One region of the Sporosarcina sp. resist genome, then DNA from elsewhere that is predicted to be linked to it. Evidence: riboswitches for the same ligand, from Rfam matches in the RefSeq annotation. Region 1 holds a riboswitch; the other holds the start of a gene.

Region 1 (7,900 bases):
ATGAATTCTCGATTCATTATTCGCTCATGTATCAACGTACGTTGTAACATTTCGTTTTTAGTTTCTACTTTTTTTAACGACTTCATAACATCTTTTCCAAACTTTTCATGTCGGAAATCACTTTCCTTGATTTCATTCAAACGATTATGGATTGATTTCAATTGATTGGATTGTGTGTTTTTCTGTTGCTTTAGTAAGGTTTCCATGATATTGAACTGTTCACCAACCGAATGAGACGCTTCCCTATGTTCCTTCATCCATTCCGCTATCGGATCTATTTTATAGTGTTCTTGGTTCCTCCCTAAAATGTCTGCATTATTTTTAAAAACATCCGGGTGCCCATTTTTGTTAATAAACAACCCCATCTCACTTACCCCCTCGTCGTATTAGCTTATGCAATTCACGACAAAAGGGTCATTGAGTCACGTCTGATGATTAACCACTTTCTTTAAAAAAGCACCTATACGCCAGGAATCTAGAGTTTTTTGCAAAATAGTAAGCAGTCATTTTCTGGTTTGGTTAATTGCAGACCTGTTGATTAACCAAAACTAACTAGTGAATAACATAATTACCTTCCGGGCGCTACTTGTATAGTTGCATTTTTGGATTGCTTCGGATTGAATGACTTCTATTCAATTAGCGGGATGTCTGGATGCAAAAGTACTTGTAGTGCTTATGCTTTTTTTGATGAAAGAATAGCTGACATCCAAGTCGGAGAAAAGCCGCCAAAGATGCAATTTTGGCGGCTGAAGCTTTCTATATGGTTTTTTCTTTTTTTTAGTAAAGAAGTGGCACTTGCTATAAGGTATCACATGATTAGATGTATAATCTTTGCTAAAAGTAAGAAAGGAACGTATTGTACATCGTCCAAGAGTGCCCGAAATTGCATCTTCGGGCACTTACACCCTTCATAGAATGTCATCTATTCTATTCTTCCAAAACAACTGCATTTTCCACTTGAATAGTGTAGGAACGCGACAGGCAACTATTCGCAATAGTATTACTAAAAAGAGTGTGGCTAGAAGTGACGGAGTCACTTCTAGCCACACTCGGACCCCTCAGTAAATCTGTCATGAATAGTTAGTCGAAAGCGGGCCGAAAATAATGCAGTGAAAATGAAGGTCATCAAGCCCTACTCACCAGTATTTTATGTAAATAAATGGTTAATCTACAGACCTGGTTTAATTGATACATTTGTCATTAACTAGTTATTCCCATTCATAAGGTGTTTCTTGATACACATAATAATTTAGCCAGTTGGAGAAGAGTAGATGCGTATGGGAACGCCATGTATTCAACGGCTCTTTGCTTGGATCATCATTCGGAAAATAATTTTCCGGGATATCAATACCGACTCCTTTTTGCAAATCACGTGCATATTCCTCCGCCAACGTATCCGCATCGTATTCCAAATGACCTGTGATCATAATATGTTTATTATCTTTAGAAATGACGATGAATGCCCCTGCATCCTCTGATTTAGCAAGCAAGTGTAGACGGGGATCATTTTTTATTTCCTCAGTTGAAACGGATGTATAACGTGAATGCGGTGCTTTAAATTCGTCATTAAAACCACGTGCAAGATTAATCGTTGGGTCGGATAGTCGATGCGTAAAAACGCCTGAGCATTTTTTCGGCAATTCAAATTTCCCGATTCCATAATGGTGATAGAGTGCTGCTTGGGCACCCCAACAAATATGTAAAACAGAGGTTACATTTTCTTTTGACCATTCCATAATCTCCGTTATTTCTTTCCAGTAATTAACGTCTTCAAATTCTAAATGCTCAATCGGGGCACCCGTAATAATCAGTCCATCGAAACGACGATGTTTCACATGTTCAAATGTTGTATAAAATGCGTTTAAATGCGTTTTACTAACGTTTTTAGAATCATGAGTTGCTGTGTTCAAAAATGTGACATTTACTTGTAGCGGTGTATTCCCTAATAGACGTAGCAGCTGCAACTCTGTTCTTTCTTTTTCAGGCATTAAGTTTAAAATGGCGATGTTCATAGGACGTATATCTTGGGACGTTGCGCGTTCTTCATCCATCACAAATATTTTTTCCTTCTTCAATAGTTCTCCTGCTGGTAATTGTTTCGGTACATTGATCGGCATGTGTCGTCTCTCCCTTTTCACTTTGGTTTGAATCAAATGATTCAATATAAAAAACCCTCTTTTCTATAAGACAAGAAAAGAGGGTTTAATTTGGGCACTCTGTTCTTATCTCTCAAGAAAAAATCTTGTTGGAGGTAGCACCTTCCTGACTAAGTCAGAGGTTGCTGAAGCTTCACAGGGCCATATCCCTCAGCTTCTCTTGATAAGAATATTCAATTATTTACTATTATACTATTAAAACTACTTTTGTAAACCGTCTTTTTTGACGATATTAATCAAAACAAACATTTTTATTTTAATTTTCACGTAAATTCAGCATGAAAATTGCTGAATAATATTTCTTTAAAAAGCCATATTAACGTGGCACTGAAAAAATGAAAGGAGTTGTTACTATGGGAAGAGATGACAATAAAACTGGCGGAAATAATGCACGGTCTTTACCACAAACGCCGAAAAACCAAAAAATAAAACCGGGCGACATGAATGAAGAAATAGCCCGCGAGTTTGCTGAACTCCGTTCCCTGAAACCAAAACGCGAACGAATGAACTCAAATGAAAAGAAGAGAAAATGATTACCTTTGTCATGAACAGTAACTAAAACACCCCCCGCACTGGTATCTTGGTGCGGGGCACTTTTTTCAGCCTAAGTCAGATACTTGCTTCAATTCTTTGGTAATCTGCTCGACCAAGTCAGGTCTTCCGTGAAATTGGGCCGGTGTATTTTGGAAAAGTTTTATTTTCCATCCATCCTTTTCTTTTACTGCAATCAGTGTTTGATGAGCATTCAAATTGGGGTCAAGTTCTGTTCCGCCCGGAGGTATCATCCCGACGATTGCACGCAGCATCGCAACTTCAGCACTCAAAAAGTACACATCTTTAACGACATTGATAAATGGAGGTGTCGGATGATCTGCAAATATCGGTTCTAAATGTGCAAAAATAGTATTTCGCCCAATTTCTTGACTTCCGTCAAATCCAATCAATTCGCCTTGCTCTGTAAATTGATCGGCCATGCTCTTAGCATCGCGATTATTCCATGCAAGAATTAAGTTATAATAAAGGAATTTGATTTCAATTAATTCAGATGCCTCCATATCTAATTCCTCCCGTCATTTTCCCCTTCATCCGATATAATCGCTCGGGATGCTGCCCTCCTTTTCTACTTCCACATTCCATGCGATAATTGTCGTACTGTCTCGTACATTTTGTCTTTCGATTTCCATCAATAACTGCGAAATACTTTCATCAAGTTCTTTTTCCTTCAGCGCGGCAACGAGATTTGACGGATCCAAAAAAGGTTCTCCAGGGCATTCCACTAAACCATCAGTCGTCAAAAAAATAAGATTGTTCCCTTTTCTCATTTCCCTCGTCCCTGACGTGTAGCATGGTACTGCTTGCTCAAACGTATTCACTTGACCAATCCATTCAAAGAATTGCCTTTGGTTAAGTTGAAACTGATTTAGGGCAATTAATTCCGAATGGAACAGATATACTAAACAATCTCCAACCGAAAACCACCAAACGTAATTAGCTTTCCTGACAACGATAAGACAAGCCGTTTCTCCCATGGCACATCTGCATTCATTCAAAAATTGTTCAGATTGAAAAATTTCAAGTAACTTCATTTCCAAACGTTTAAATCGTGGAGGACCTTTCATATCTAAAATCTCTACCAATTTTTCTTTATGCTGCCCGAGTGTTTGTACAACAAGTTCCGCACTTTCAGCACTTTTATGTGCATCCAAAATAGCCGCTAATTCCCAATCCCCATTTTGCCAAATAACGCAGCCATCTTCATTTTTGGTTTGTCCCGCTAAAGAATTACCTCCAAATCGACCAACCGCTACACGATTAATCCATCGTACATCTCGTTCATCGACAAAGTCCTTTTCACTTCCAACCCAAGTGAGATTATTCATGAGCGCTCAATCAATCTATACGGTCTTACTTCATAACTTTCATAAGCAATCGTATCGCTATTTCGAGCATCAACCACCCTAGAAGCGAATTGTGGGCGTTTAACCCAGTCTCCTACTTGTGCTATATCAAAGTCAACGAATTGTACATCAATCGTTTCAGGAGGCTGCGCAGCTGGTACACCCGACACCGCTCTCCCACGAAAAACCATACAGATAACGCCTGACGTGATATTTTGATAAACACCCGTCATATCACCAATTTCTGCGTGGATACCTGTTTCTTCTAGTACTTCCCGTTTAACCGCCTCTTTCAAGGATTCGCCAAGTTCAAGTCGCCCACCCGGCATTTCATATGTATCATTTCGGTGATTGTTCCGTACAAGTAATACATGTCCTTCCTCATTTACAATGTAACCACTAACAGCTACGATTTGTGGGGATTGCCCGTAATTCCCCGTTGAAGTGAAAAAATCTTCATTTGAAGAGATAAACAATGGAGCTAACGATTTCCGATAGTTTTGTGCTTCAACATGCATTTCCGATGCTCGGATGCCACCGTCCACTGTCTCATAATGAGCCCTATTATCGTATGCCCACATTGCCATTATCTCCGTCCGTTCTTCATTGACCCACCGTCCAACCAGCTGCGCTCCATGCGTCAGCTGATTCGGAAGCAAATAGGTGTGGAAAAAGTGGGTAAACGTTTCGTACATCGCTGGTTCAACCGTGTACGTTTTTCTGCGATACAACATTCAATTATTCCCCCCGTACAAATTAATTTTCAGCGAGCCCTTTTTAATAACCAAACTAGGCCAAGTGTAAAAACAGCAACTAGTGTTAAAGTAAATTTGAGGTCAATGATTGGTTTGAACTTCACCTTCTCCGCATCTATCTCGTAAACACCCAAAGGTCTGACGGAGATATGTCCCCCGCCCCCTTCTCCTTGGGCACCTAAAGAGTTTCCTGTTTCACTAGAATAGCCGCCTCCCCCGCCAACAATATAATTAATCTTTGCTACCGGAAGGACTTTTTTGTTTTCAAAATTAATCGGTTCACCATAAATCAACGATGCGTCTTGTTGCCGTGAAAACTTGTCAAATATCCGCGCAATAGGTGATAGGTAATTAGAAGATTTTTTAATTCCCATGTTTTCCCCACTCCCTTAATTTTTAGTTGTGATTCGGTTAGCTGGCGTTTTTTCAACGTAAAATAGTATCCATCTATTTTACGCTGATATTTCAATACCGAAATTGCACTTTAACCGTGGCGTTAATCGAAATCTGCCCCTGTTCAATCGGTGTGGAGCTAGTCATTTCTCTCGCAGCAAATGTTCGATATGCGATGGGTTCTGCTCTTAATTCTTCAACAATTTTAATTGGATGTGGATCAAGTTGCAGTTGCATTGTCTCAGCAATTGTTTGCGCCTTGGCTAATGCATTTTTAAGTGCAAGGCTCAATGCTTTTTGATAGTCCAATTGTTCATTTTCAACCTTGAACTGGATATTTGATATCCTGTTCGCTCCGTTTTGGACCGCCACGTCTATTATATTTCCAACTTGATCAATATCTGTAATTTTTACTGTAATCGCATTCGTAACTTCATATCCTCTAAATACTTGTTCGCCTTCGATATAGTTGTATTGGGGAACTATAGTGTACGAAACCGTTTGTATATTCTCCCTGTCGATCCCCAATTTCAATAACGAATCGATGACTTGATTCATCTCATAAGCATTTTCCTTTTGTGCATGGTTCAGTTGTTTGTTTTCAGTACTGACTTCCAACTGGATTTGAGCAATATCCGGTGCTAGTTTAAGACTCCCAATTCCTGTAACAGTCATAACCCGCGGTTGTCGGCAGGTCATTTGTTGAGCATAAGGATAATACATATGTCTCCACCTTTCCTGAGCATCATTACGCTACCTTAGATAGTATGCTGATTGTCTCGAAAAGATATTTACATTAGCACTTAACGTAAAACTGGACGATAGATTACTTGAGGACCACAGCAGTATCTGAAGACTATATGACTAATTTAGATACATCCACATCCACTTTTCGAGAACTTTAAAAACGTCGCTGTTCACTTTCTTACCGATTCCCTTCGAACTCAAAATTACAAAGACTGATTTCAAAAAGTTCTTTACCGTTCTTTGTACGTGATAGGCGTCAAGTGATCCTTTATTTTCAAGCATTTCAGTTTCTACCATTCCGGCCAGTTCTTCAATCCATACTCGTATAACCTTCTCAGCATCTTGATGCTTTATTAATGAAGCTAGTATTATAGCTAAGCGTTCTTCCTCTTCATCCAAATAGTCAACTTGCCTTAACAAGGAATATTGAACTGCATGAAGAATTCGACTGATATCCTCTTTTTTCAGTAGAGGATGTTTTGCCAAGGCATCCAAGGCATCTGCGCCATGTGCGATGGCATGCGCCCATCCATTCCCCTGGATAAAACCTCGTGTGTCTTTTTCTTCCCTCATATAGCGTATAACCTTGTTCACTGTATACTGAACAAGTTCTGGATTTACTATTTGTTTCTCAATGTCATATTCAATAACTGCAGCAATGACGAGTGCAGAAAAAGAACGTGTAAATACTGTATCAGTTCCAGACTCGCCAATCCCGTAAAATAGATAGTCTTCCTGTAATACCGTCTCAAGTAGATTCTGAATTTCTTCTGAATTTAATTGATTGGAAGCTATTACTTTTCCAAAACTTCGATAGATTAATTCGTCACGAAAATAACTATCCGGATTTCCAATTTGCGTCAACATCTCTTGCCTAACTTCCTTCGATAGCTCTAGTATCTTATCTCCTAAATAACTTTCTAAAGTTGTTGCTAACATAACTATTCCCCCTAAACGATCATTTATCGTTGCCTTGTATAAGGCTATATGTCAATCCTAAGTTATTATCTTTTACATCAATCAGCGTAAATCGTTCGCAAACAAGGAGCATGTCCTCAGTGAACTCAAGTCCAACTTCTCGTAATTCACTCGTAAAGAATCTCACATGAGCCAATTTCCAATCTTCATATGACCCTTCCCCTTCAGCAAGCGCAAACTCTTCCGATACTTCATTCATCGGTACAAGCGATACTGCAATGGTCTTAATGATTGCCACTGGTTTTTCGTCGCTATTTAAAATAATGCTGTACTCATCTATTCTGGGTAATGGCTCGTTCTCCAGTTCATAAATTACATGACCTGAACATGTCGCTGTCTTTTCCCCATCAATTACAAGCTGTGCAAGCTCATCTGGCAAACTTCCAAACATCCATGCGTTGACAGAAGTAGGTTTCTCTTCGTTCTTCCAAAATTCGTCCCAATAAGTTTGTGCTGCTAAATTCATCTTGAAATCCCCTTTCGCTACTAAAAATTATAAATCTCCTATATGCCCAAGCTCTCCTCCCTAGATCGAGAGAACTTATTCATTTCAATAAGACCGTACTGGTGAAATTAGATGGAGGCAAGTGGAATCATTTTGCGGCTGAATGACAATCGGTTTCATCAAGCCATCAAAACGTATCGTGACATTTTCTTCTGGTATCCTTTTTAGTGCGTCAAGTACAAAACGACCATCAAATGACATTTGGATATCGTTCTGTCCTTCGATATGTATAATTTTTTGAAGCTCTTCAATCATCCCGACTTCTGTAGAATTGGAAGATATTTTGATAGTAGCATCATCCACAATCTCCAATTGGATGTTATTGTGTTTCCATTCAGTCGAAAATACACAAGCCCGATCCATTCCTTCTATTAATACTTGAGTATTCATGGTTATCAATGCCTTTGATTCAGTTGGCACCAAAGATCCAGTGTTAGGATAGACACCCTCAATTAACCTTGAATAAAG
Region 2 (7,900 bases), 1.8 Mb from region 1:
GGGAATGAAAATGATTTTAACGCAGGTAGAAAAGAAGACGCTTACAAACTTCATCAATGGACAATGGGTAAAATCAACGACAGATAAATATGAAGAGGTACCAAATCCAGCGACAGGAGAAATATTGGCCGAAGTTCCTATCTCCACACTTGAAGATTTGAATAAAGCGGTAGAGGCGGCGAAAACAGCATTTGCGAAGTGGAAGAAGGTTGCTGTTCCTCAACGGTCAAGGATCTTATTTAAATACCAGCAATTGTTAATAGAGAACTGGGAAGCACTAGCGAAAATCATTACGATTGAAAACGGTAAAAACTATGCTGAAGCGTATGGCGAAGTACAGCGCGGGATTGAGTGTGTTGAATTTGCTGCAGGAGCCCCGACGTTAATGATGGGGTATCAGCTTCCTGATATCGCAACGAACATTGAATCGGGTATGTATCGTTATCCAATAGGCGTAATTGGTGGAATTACACCGTTCAACTTTCCGATGATGGTCCCTTGCTGGATGTTCCCACTTGCAATCGCTAGTGGAAATACATTCATCCTAAAACCATCAGAGCGTACGCCACTTTTGGCGAACCGTCTTGCAGAATTATTGCATGAAGCGGGTCTGCCTGACGGTGTTTTCAATATCGTCCATGGTGCGCATGAAGTCGTAAATGGCATTCTCAATCATCCAGATATTCCGGCCGTGTCGTTCGTAGGTTCACAGCCGGTTGCTGAGTATGTGTATAAAACAGGAACTTCAAATGGTAAGCGTGTCCAAGCATTAGCGGGCGCGAAAAACCATACAATCGTTATGCCGGACGCGGATATGGATTTGACGATCACAAATATTATTAACGCAGCTTTCGGATCCGCTGGAGAAAGATGTATGGCTTGTGCGGTTGTCGTTGCAGTTGGTGATATTGCAGATGAACTTGTCGAGAGATTAGTAGACGAGTCGAATAAACTGACGATTGGTAATGGACTAGAAGAAGGGATTTTCCTTGGACCTGTTATTAGGAATTCACATAAAGACAAGACACTGGGTTACATCGAATCAGGTATTGAGGAAGGCGCCAAACTATTACGGGATGGCCGTGAAGACAAGTCTACTTCCGAAGGCGGTTATTTCGTCGGTCCGACAATTTTTGATAATGTCACTCAGGAAATGAAAATTTGGAAAGAAGAGATTTTTGCTCCTGTGCTATCTATTGTAAGAGTGGATACATTGGATGAAGCAATCGAACTTGCGAATAAATCAGAGTTTGCAAACGGGGCTTGTTTATTTACAGATAGTGCAAGTGCAATCCGGAAGTTTAGAGAAGAAATTGATGCGGGGATGCTTGGTGTGAATCTTGGTGTTCCAGCTCCGATGGCGTTCTTCCCGTTTTCTGGTTATAAAAAATCATTCTATGGTGACTTGCATGCGAATGGTCGCGACGGAATTGAGTTTTACACACGGAAGAAAATGTTGACTGCGCGTCACTAATACCAGAAATTAATCGTGAAATTAGGAGGGGGTAGAGAAGATGACTACAGCAAAAGAGACTACAGGGTCATTAGTTGAAAAGGACCGGGAGAACGTTTGGCACCATATTTCTTCCTATAATGAAAAGAACCCACCAATGGTAGTGGAGAGTGGGGAAGGAGCTTGGATTACAGATCATAATGGCAATCGTTATCTAGATGGAATGTCTGGACTATGGTGTGTGAATGTCGGTTATGGTCGTGAGGAGCTAGCGCAAGCTGCCTATGATCAGATGAAAAAGATGGCCTATGCACCGATGACCCAAAGTCATGAGCCTGCTATTCTGCTTGCAGAAAAGTTGAATGAAATGCTTGGTGGTGACTATAAAATATTTTACTCAAACAGCGGATCCGATGCGAACGAAGTAGCGTTTAAACTTGCGCGTCAATACCATCAGCAAAATGGGGAACCGTCACGCTACAAATTCATTTCCCGCTATCGTGCGTATCATGGGAGCTCCATGGGGGCACTGGCAGCAACAGGGCAAGCACTGCGGAAATACAAGTATGAGGCACTTGCACCGGGGTTCTTGCACATCGCCCCTCCGGACAATTACCGCAGACCTGCGGGACAGTCAATTGAGGAGTACAACATACAACGTGCCCAAGAGTTTGAAGAGAAAATCATTTGGGAACAGAAGGAAACAATCGCTGGGATTATTATGGAACCGCTTATTACAGGAGGCGGTATACTCATCCCACATCCAATCTACTTGGAAAAGGTTCAGGAAATCTGTACACGCCACGGTGTACTGCTAATTGTTGATGAAGTCATTTGTGGATTCGGCAGAACTGGGAAAGACTTTGGTCATCAGCATTTTAAGTTGAAACCGGACATTATTACGATGGCAAAGGGACTAACGAGCGCTTACTTGCCACTTTCGGTTACGGCTATTCGAAAAGATATTTATGAAAAGTTCGATACAGGAGAAGATAACAGTCATTTCCGGCATGTTAATACATTTGGCGGGAATCCTGCGGCTTGTGCAGTCGCGTTGAAGAATCTTGAAATCATTGAGAGAGAAAATCTTGTTGAACGGTCGGCTGAGCTTGGCGAGCGCCTTCGAAAAGAGTTGGCTTGCTTATTGGATCATCCTTTTGTTGGCGATATTCGCGGGCTCGGATTCTTGTTAGGCATTGAACTTGTAGAGAACAAAGAAACGAAAGAACCTGCTGCAAACGCCCGTGTTGCGAAAATCATTGGCGAATGTAAGGCGAATGGACTTATTATTGGAAGGAACGGCGATACAGTTGCTGGCTATAACAATATTCTAGCGCTAAGCCCACCGCTGTCTTGTACCGATGAAGACGTGGACTTTATTATTGCGGTTATGAAGAAAGTGTTCAATGAAAATGCATGAGTTAGGATGAGATTTTTAATCTTGCTAAACCAAAAACGGAGAACCTCCAATTATAGGGGTCCTCAGTTTTTGGTTTTATTTTTTCTAAAGACCATTGAAACGCGCTTCTCGCTACGCTCTTTCATACGCTGAAAATTCTCGAGATGTTTCCAAATGGCGATTGCAAATAACAAAGTTGCTATTACGACTGGCCAGTATCCGTCTGCCAATACTGCCATCGCGATGAGCGTGACGTAGAGCATCAGCACACCAAACACGAGAAAGTCTGTTACTAGCGCTACGACGACAAATAATGCAAAACCAATGAGCCCGATCTGCCAGTCGATTGCAAGCAGTACACCAATTATTGTCGCTGTTCCTTTTCCGCCGTTAAAGTTCATATAAAATGGAAAGTTATGGCCAATAACGGCTGCGGCGGCTGTAAGAAATAAAAGTAAAGCCACAAAGGCTTCTGAAAATCCTGCGTTTTCTGCGAAATAGTGCACAAGTAAGACAGCTCCTGCACCTTTACTGATATCGATTACTGCAACTAATGCGCCGAACTTCTTCCCGAGAACAATGGTCGCATTCGAGGCACCGGCATTTTTCACACCGGTTTCTTTCAAGTTAACGCCGGATATTTTCTGCGCAACAACTGATCCATGCAGGCAACCAACTGCATATCCCCATAAGAGCACGCCTACAATCCATAACCACATATCAAGTTCCTCCTAAAATAACGGTAGTCTAAGTGTAACATTCCACATAGACACAAGTTTCAGAAATATTATTCGGTAAACTATTGACAAAGTATTGAGATATCTACTATACTATGTCACAAGATGGAAAACTGAATATCACAAACTCTTATCAAGAGCGGCGGAGGGAATAGGCCCTGCGATGCCCGGCAACCAGCAAGTGACTAACTTGCAAAGGTGCTACTTCCTACAGATTCGTGCGAACGGTCTGAAAGATAAGGGGAGGAATAAGCGAAAGCGTAACCCTCTTCTTAAGCGAAGGGGGTTATTTTTCATTCCAAAAATACCCCTAACGTCTCCGCCCATTACAATCACATCCATCTAAAAAAACTCTGGAGGTAATGACGATGACAAAACTTCAACCCGAAACACTTCTTCTGCACGGTGGACAAAAACCGGATCCTGTAACAGGTTCACGCGCAGTTCCAATTCATAGAACCTCATCTTTTGTATTCCGTGATACAGAACATGCTCAAAAACTATTTGCACTACAAGAAGCAGGCAACATCTATACACGAATTACAAATCCAACTGTTGCAGTTTTTGAAGAGCGTATTGCGCTTCTTGAAGGTGGTACGGCGGCAGTTGCATTCTCCTCAGGTATGGCAGCTATCGCTTTCTCTATCTTGAACGTAGCTGGTGCTGGAGATGAAATTGTCGCAGCAAGCAACTTATATGGCGGTACTTATAATTTATTCGCCGCTACACTTCCGCGCTACGGTATCAATGTAAAGTTTGTCGATGCAACAGATCCTGAAAACTTCCGTGCAGCAATTACAGATAAAACAAAAGCAATATTCGCAGAAACAATCGGTAACCCGAGTCTTCATGTACTCGATATTGAAGCGGTTGCGGACATTGCGCATGAAAACGGTCTACCGCTTCTTATTGATAGTACATTTGCTTCGCCATATGGTTCGAATCCTATCGAATTTGGTGCGGATGTTGTCATCCATTCCGCTACAAAATGGATTGGCGGACACGGTACCACGATCGGTGGAGTTGCTGTTGATGCGGGTACATTTGACTGGACGCAAGGGAGGTTTCCTGGCTTCACAGAGCCTGATGCGTCATATCATGGTCTCCGTTACGGAATTGATACAGCAGCGGCGGCATTTGCGACTAAACTACGCGTTCAACTATTGCGTGACTTCGGACCTTGCTTAGATCCAGATAGTGCATTTAATTTCCTCCAAGGACTTGAAACACTGCATTTGCGTGTGACAAGACATAATGAAAATGCCGTTAAAGTAGCGGAGTTCTTGAAAAAACATCCATCTGTCGAATGGGTAACATATACAGGCAACGAAGATCACCCATCTTATGACCTTGCGAAAAAGTACTTGAAAAACGGCTTCGGTTCCATTATTGTATTTGGTATTAAAGGTGGACGGGATGCAGGCCGGAACGTGATTGATAACGTCAAAATCTGGTCGCATGTTGCGAATGTTGGGGATGCAAAATCACTAATTATCCATCCAGCTTCAACGACGCATCAGCAGCTTGGGCCTGAGGACTTGAAAAAATCAGGTGTGACTGAAGAATTGATTAGACTATCGGTGGGCCTTGAATCCGCGGAAGATATTATTGCAGACCTTGCACAAGCAATCGAACTAGCGGTACCAGTAACAGTATAATTTTTTGGTGACAAGAAAGGGCGTGACAATCGTGGAGACGGGGATAGTGGAAATCGGGCATCTGGTATTGGAATCAGGAGTCGTCTTGGTAAATGTACAGCTTGCCTATGAAAGAACGGGCAGGTTGGATGCACCCCATGTACTTGTTTGTCATGCCTTGACAGGAAGTCACGTGACAGTTGGAACGGATGACTATCCGGGTTGGTGGAGCGGTCTTGTCGGCAAAGGAAAAAGTATCGATACAAATGAATTATCCGTTATCTCTTTTAACGCACTTGGCGGAAGTGACGGATCAACAGGACCGTTAACTGTAAATCCGGACACAGGCGAGCTGTATAGAAATTTATTTCCAGAAGTAACGATTCGAGATATGGTGCATGCAGAACGGAGAGCGCTGACGGTATTAGGTGTCAATCGATTAAGGGCGGTCATCGGGGGTTCGCTCGGTGGCATGCGTGTACTGGAATGGGGCATTATGTATCCCGAGGGTATGGATATTCTTTTCCCGATGGCGGTGACACCACAATTAACTAAAATTGGGAACATGGAATCTCCTTTTGGGAATAGCAGAAATGACATGGAGAGCTTCTACCCCTTAATCCGTGCCATGAATACGCATGACATCGGCCGTGGTCGAGGAGGCGTTGAACTAGCTTCCTGCCTGATATCTGCAAAAGTGGTGGCGTTTGCGTTTACACACGATCCGATGTTTCCGACGGATGAAATTCGAACGTTCGCCTATATGATTCCCAACTCTATATATTGTTTGGTCAATACAAAACATGGCTATGAAAGTTTTTTAACGGAATTTGAAAAATGGGGACTCATCATCAAACAGTCCATGGAGGTGGCGTTATGGCGTCAATCAAAGTCGCTCTACTTGGCTTCGGCACTGTAGGTGAAGGGATTTATAGGATTTTGAATGAAAGGAAAGAAGAGATTAAGCGGGAAATGGGCTGTACAATCGACATTGTTTCCATTTTGGTCCGGGATAAGGAGAAAGAACGTCTAGCGACACCTGGAACGAAGATAACGGATGACATTCAAGAAATCCTGTTAAATCCGGACATTGACCTCATATTTGAGGCGATTGTTGGAGAAGAACCCGCTTATACGTTTCTTTCGGATGCAATAGAAAAAGGTTTTCATATAATAACTGCGAATAAGACCATGTTTGCGAAACATGGTCCGGCGTTACTAAAACATGCGGAGTTCCGTGGAGTTTACGTTGGGTATGAAGCAACGACGGCGGGTGGCATACCGATTATCCGTACGGTGACAAACTTGTTACCGACAGACCGGGTGTTACGAATTAGAGGTATTTTGAATGGCACTTCCAACTTCATCTTAACGAAGATGCGGGAAGAGGGAATTCCATTTAAAGCCGCGCTTCACGAAGCACAGACGCTTGGCTATGCGGAAGCGGATCCGACGGACGATATAAGTGGCAAAGATGCCTTTCGGAAACTGATGATTTTGAGTGCACTTGCATTCGGTACGCAACCAAATTGGCAAGACGTTTCGGTTGTTGGAATCGACAAGATTACTATTGAAGATGTGGCGGATGCATCTAAGGTTAAGCTTCGTTATCGGCATGTCGCTGATATTTTGATTGACGAAAAGGGGACATTGCACGGAAGTGTTGGCCCGGTACTTATCGGAACTCATCATTCGCTATATGGTGTCGAAGGTGTGGACAACGCAATCATCGTTGAAACTGACTATCTCGGTGCCTTAACACTTGTCGGTCCGGGTGCAGGTATGTACCCAACGGCAAGCGCAATGGTCGGAGACTTCCTTCAAATGATTGGAAAACGTGAAAAGGTTCTTGTTAATAGTTAAGAAAAAGCGATTCCATTTATGGAATCGCTTTTTCTAGTTATTATTTTAATTTCATCAACTTTAATTCGGCTTTCAACGCTTTGAGCAACGCGACAACCATGAGCAGCATGACGAAAGAGAAGGGCAATGCAGCGATGATGATCGTGTTTTGCAAAGCGGTGAGGCCGTTGACAGATAGCAAAATGAGCGCAATTGTCGATTGGATAACGCCCCAAATGAGCTTCACATTATTCGGCGGTGTCAACGAACCATTCGTTGACTGCATGCCAAGGACAAATGTTGCTGAATCGGCTGAAGTAACGAAGAACGATACAATCAATAAAATTGCGAAGACTGATATCATGAACGACATTGGCATAACATTGAACATTTCGAAAATCGTCAGTTCTGTACTGGATTGCGTCAAGTCGACAAGCCCTTTTTTCTGGATATCAATCGCTGTCGTTCCAAACGCTGAGAACCAGAATGTAACCAGCAAAGTAGGTGCAGCAAGTACGCCAATCATGAACTCCCTGATTGTACGGCCTTTTGAAACACGGGCAATGAACATACTGACAAACGGTGCCCATGAAATCCACCATGCCCAGTAGAATATTGTCCAGTCGTCAAGCCATTTCCGGTCGGTAGAGTCCAATGGTGCTGTACCGAAACTCATTTGGACAAGGTTTGAAAAGTAGCCGCCAAATGAATCAGTGAACATATTGAAAATGAGTAATGTCGGTCCAAGAACGACGATAAATCCAAGCAGTGCAAGAGCAAGGACTAAATTTGTATTCGATAAATATTTTATGCCCTTACTTAATCCTGACCA

Evidence for each region. A riboswitch is a leader RNA that binds a small molecule or an ion and turns the genes downstream of it on or off. The one in region 1 is predicted to bind S-adenosylmethionine.
Region 2: it holds a riboswitch for S-adenosylmethionine, as region 1 does, so the genes downstream of both, H7992_RS22895 (O-acetylhomoserine aminocarboxypropyltransferase/cysteine synthase family protein) here and metA (homoserine O-acetyltransferase MetA) in region 1, are expected to answer to the same signal.

Annotation. Positions count from the first base shown of each region.
Region 1 is NZ_CP060287.1:1,461,846-1,469,745, reverse strand. It holds gene H7992_RS07420 (hypothetical protein) at 1-365, opposite strand, end outside; gene metA (homoserine O-acetyltransferase MetA) at 1,209-2,117, opposite strand; SAM riboswitch class I at 2,220-2,326, opposite strand; gene H7992_RS07410 (hypothetical protein) at 2,510-2,689, shown strand; gene H7992_RS07405 (SgcJ/EcaC family oxidoreductase) at 2,756-3,211, opposite strand; gene H7992_RS07400 (protein phosphatase 2C domain-containing protein) at 3,239-4,036, opposite strand; gene H7992_RS07395 (NUDIX hydrolase) at 4,033-4,788, opposite strand; gene H7992_RS07390 (hypothetical protein) at 4,818-5,183, opposite strand; gene H7992_RS07385 (SIMPL domain-containing protein) at 5,275-5,925, opposite strand; gene H7992_RS07380 (DUF2785 domain-containing protein) at 6,067-6,888, opposite strand; gene H7992_RS07375 (ASCH domain-containing protein) at 6,908-7,393, opposite strand; gene dnaN (DNA polymerase III subunit beta) at 7,478-7,900, opposite strand, start outside.
Region 2 is NZ_CP060287.1:4,765,113-4,773,012, reverse strand. It holds gene H7992_RS22910 (CoA-acylating methylmalonate-semialdehyde dehydrogenase) at 11-1,474, shown strand; gene H7992_RS22905 (aspartate aminotransferase family protein) at 1,515-2,873, shown strand; gene H7992_RS22900 (glycerol-3-phosphate acyltransferase) at 2,936-3,571, opposite strand; SAM riboswitch class I at 3,717-3,832, shown strand; gene H7992_RS22895 (O-acetylhomoserine aminocarboxypropyltransferase/cysteine synthase family protein) at 3,958-5,247, shown strand; gene H7992_RS22890 (homoserine O-acetyltransferase family protein) at 5,279-6,145, shown strand; gene H7992_RS22885 (homoserine dehydrogenase) at 6,103-7,089, shown strand; gene H7992_RS22880 (BCCT family transporter) at 7,130-7,900, opposite strand, start outside.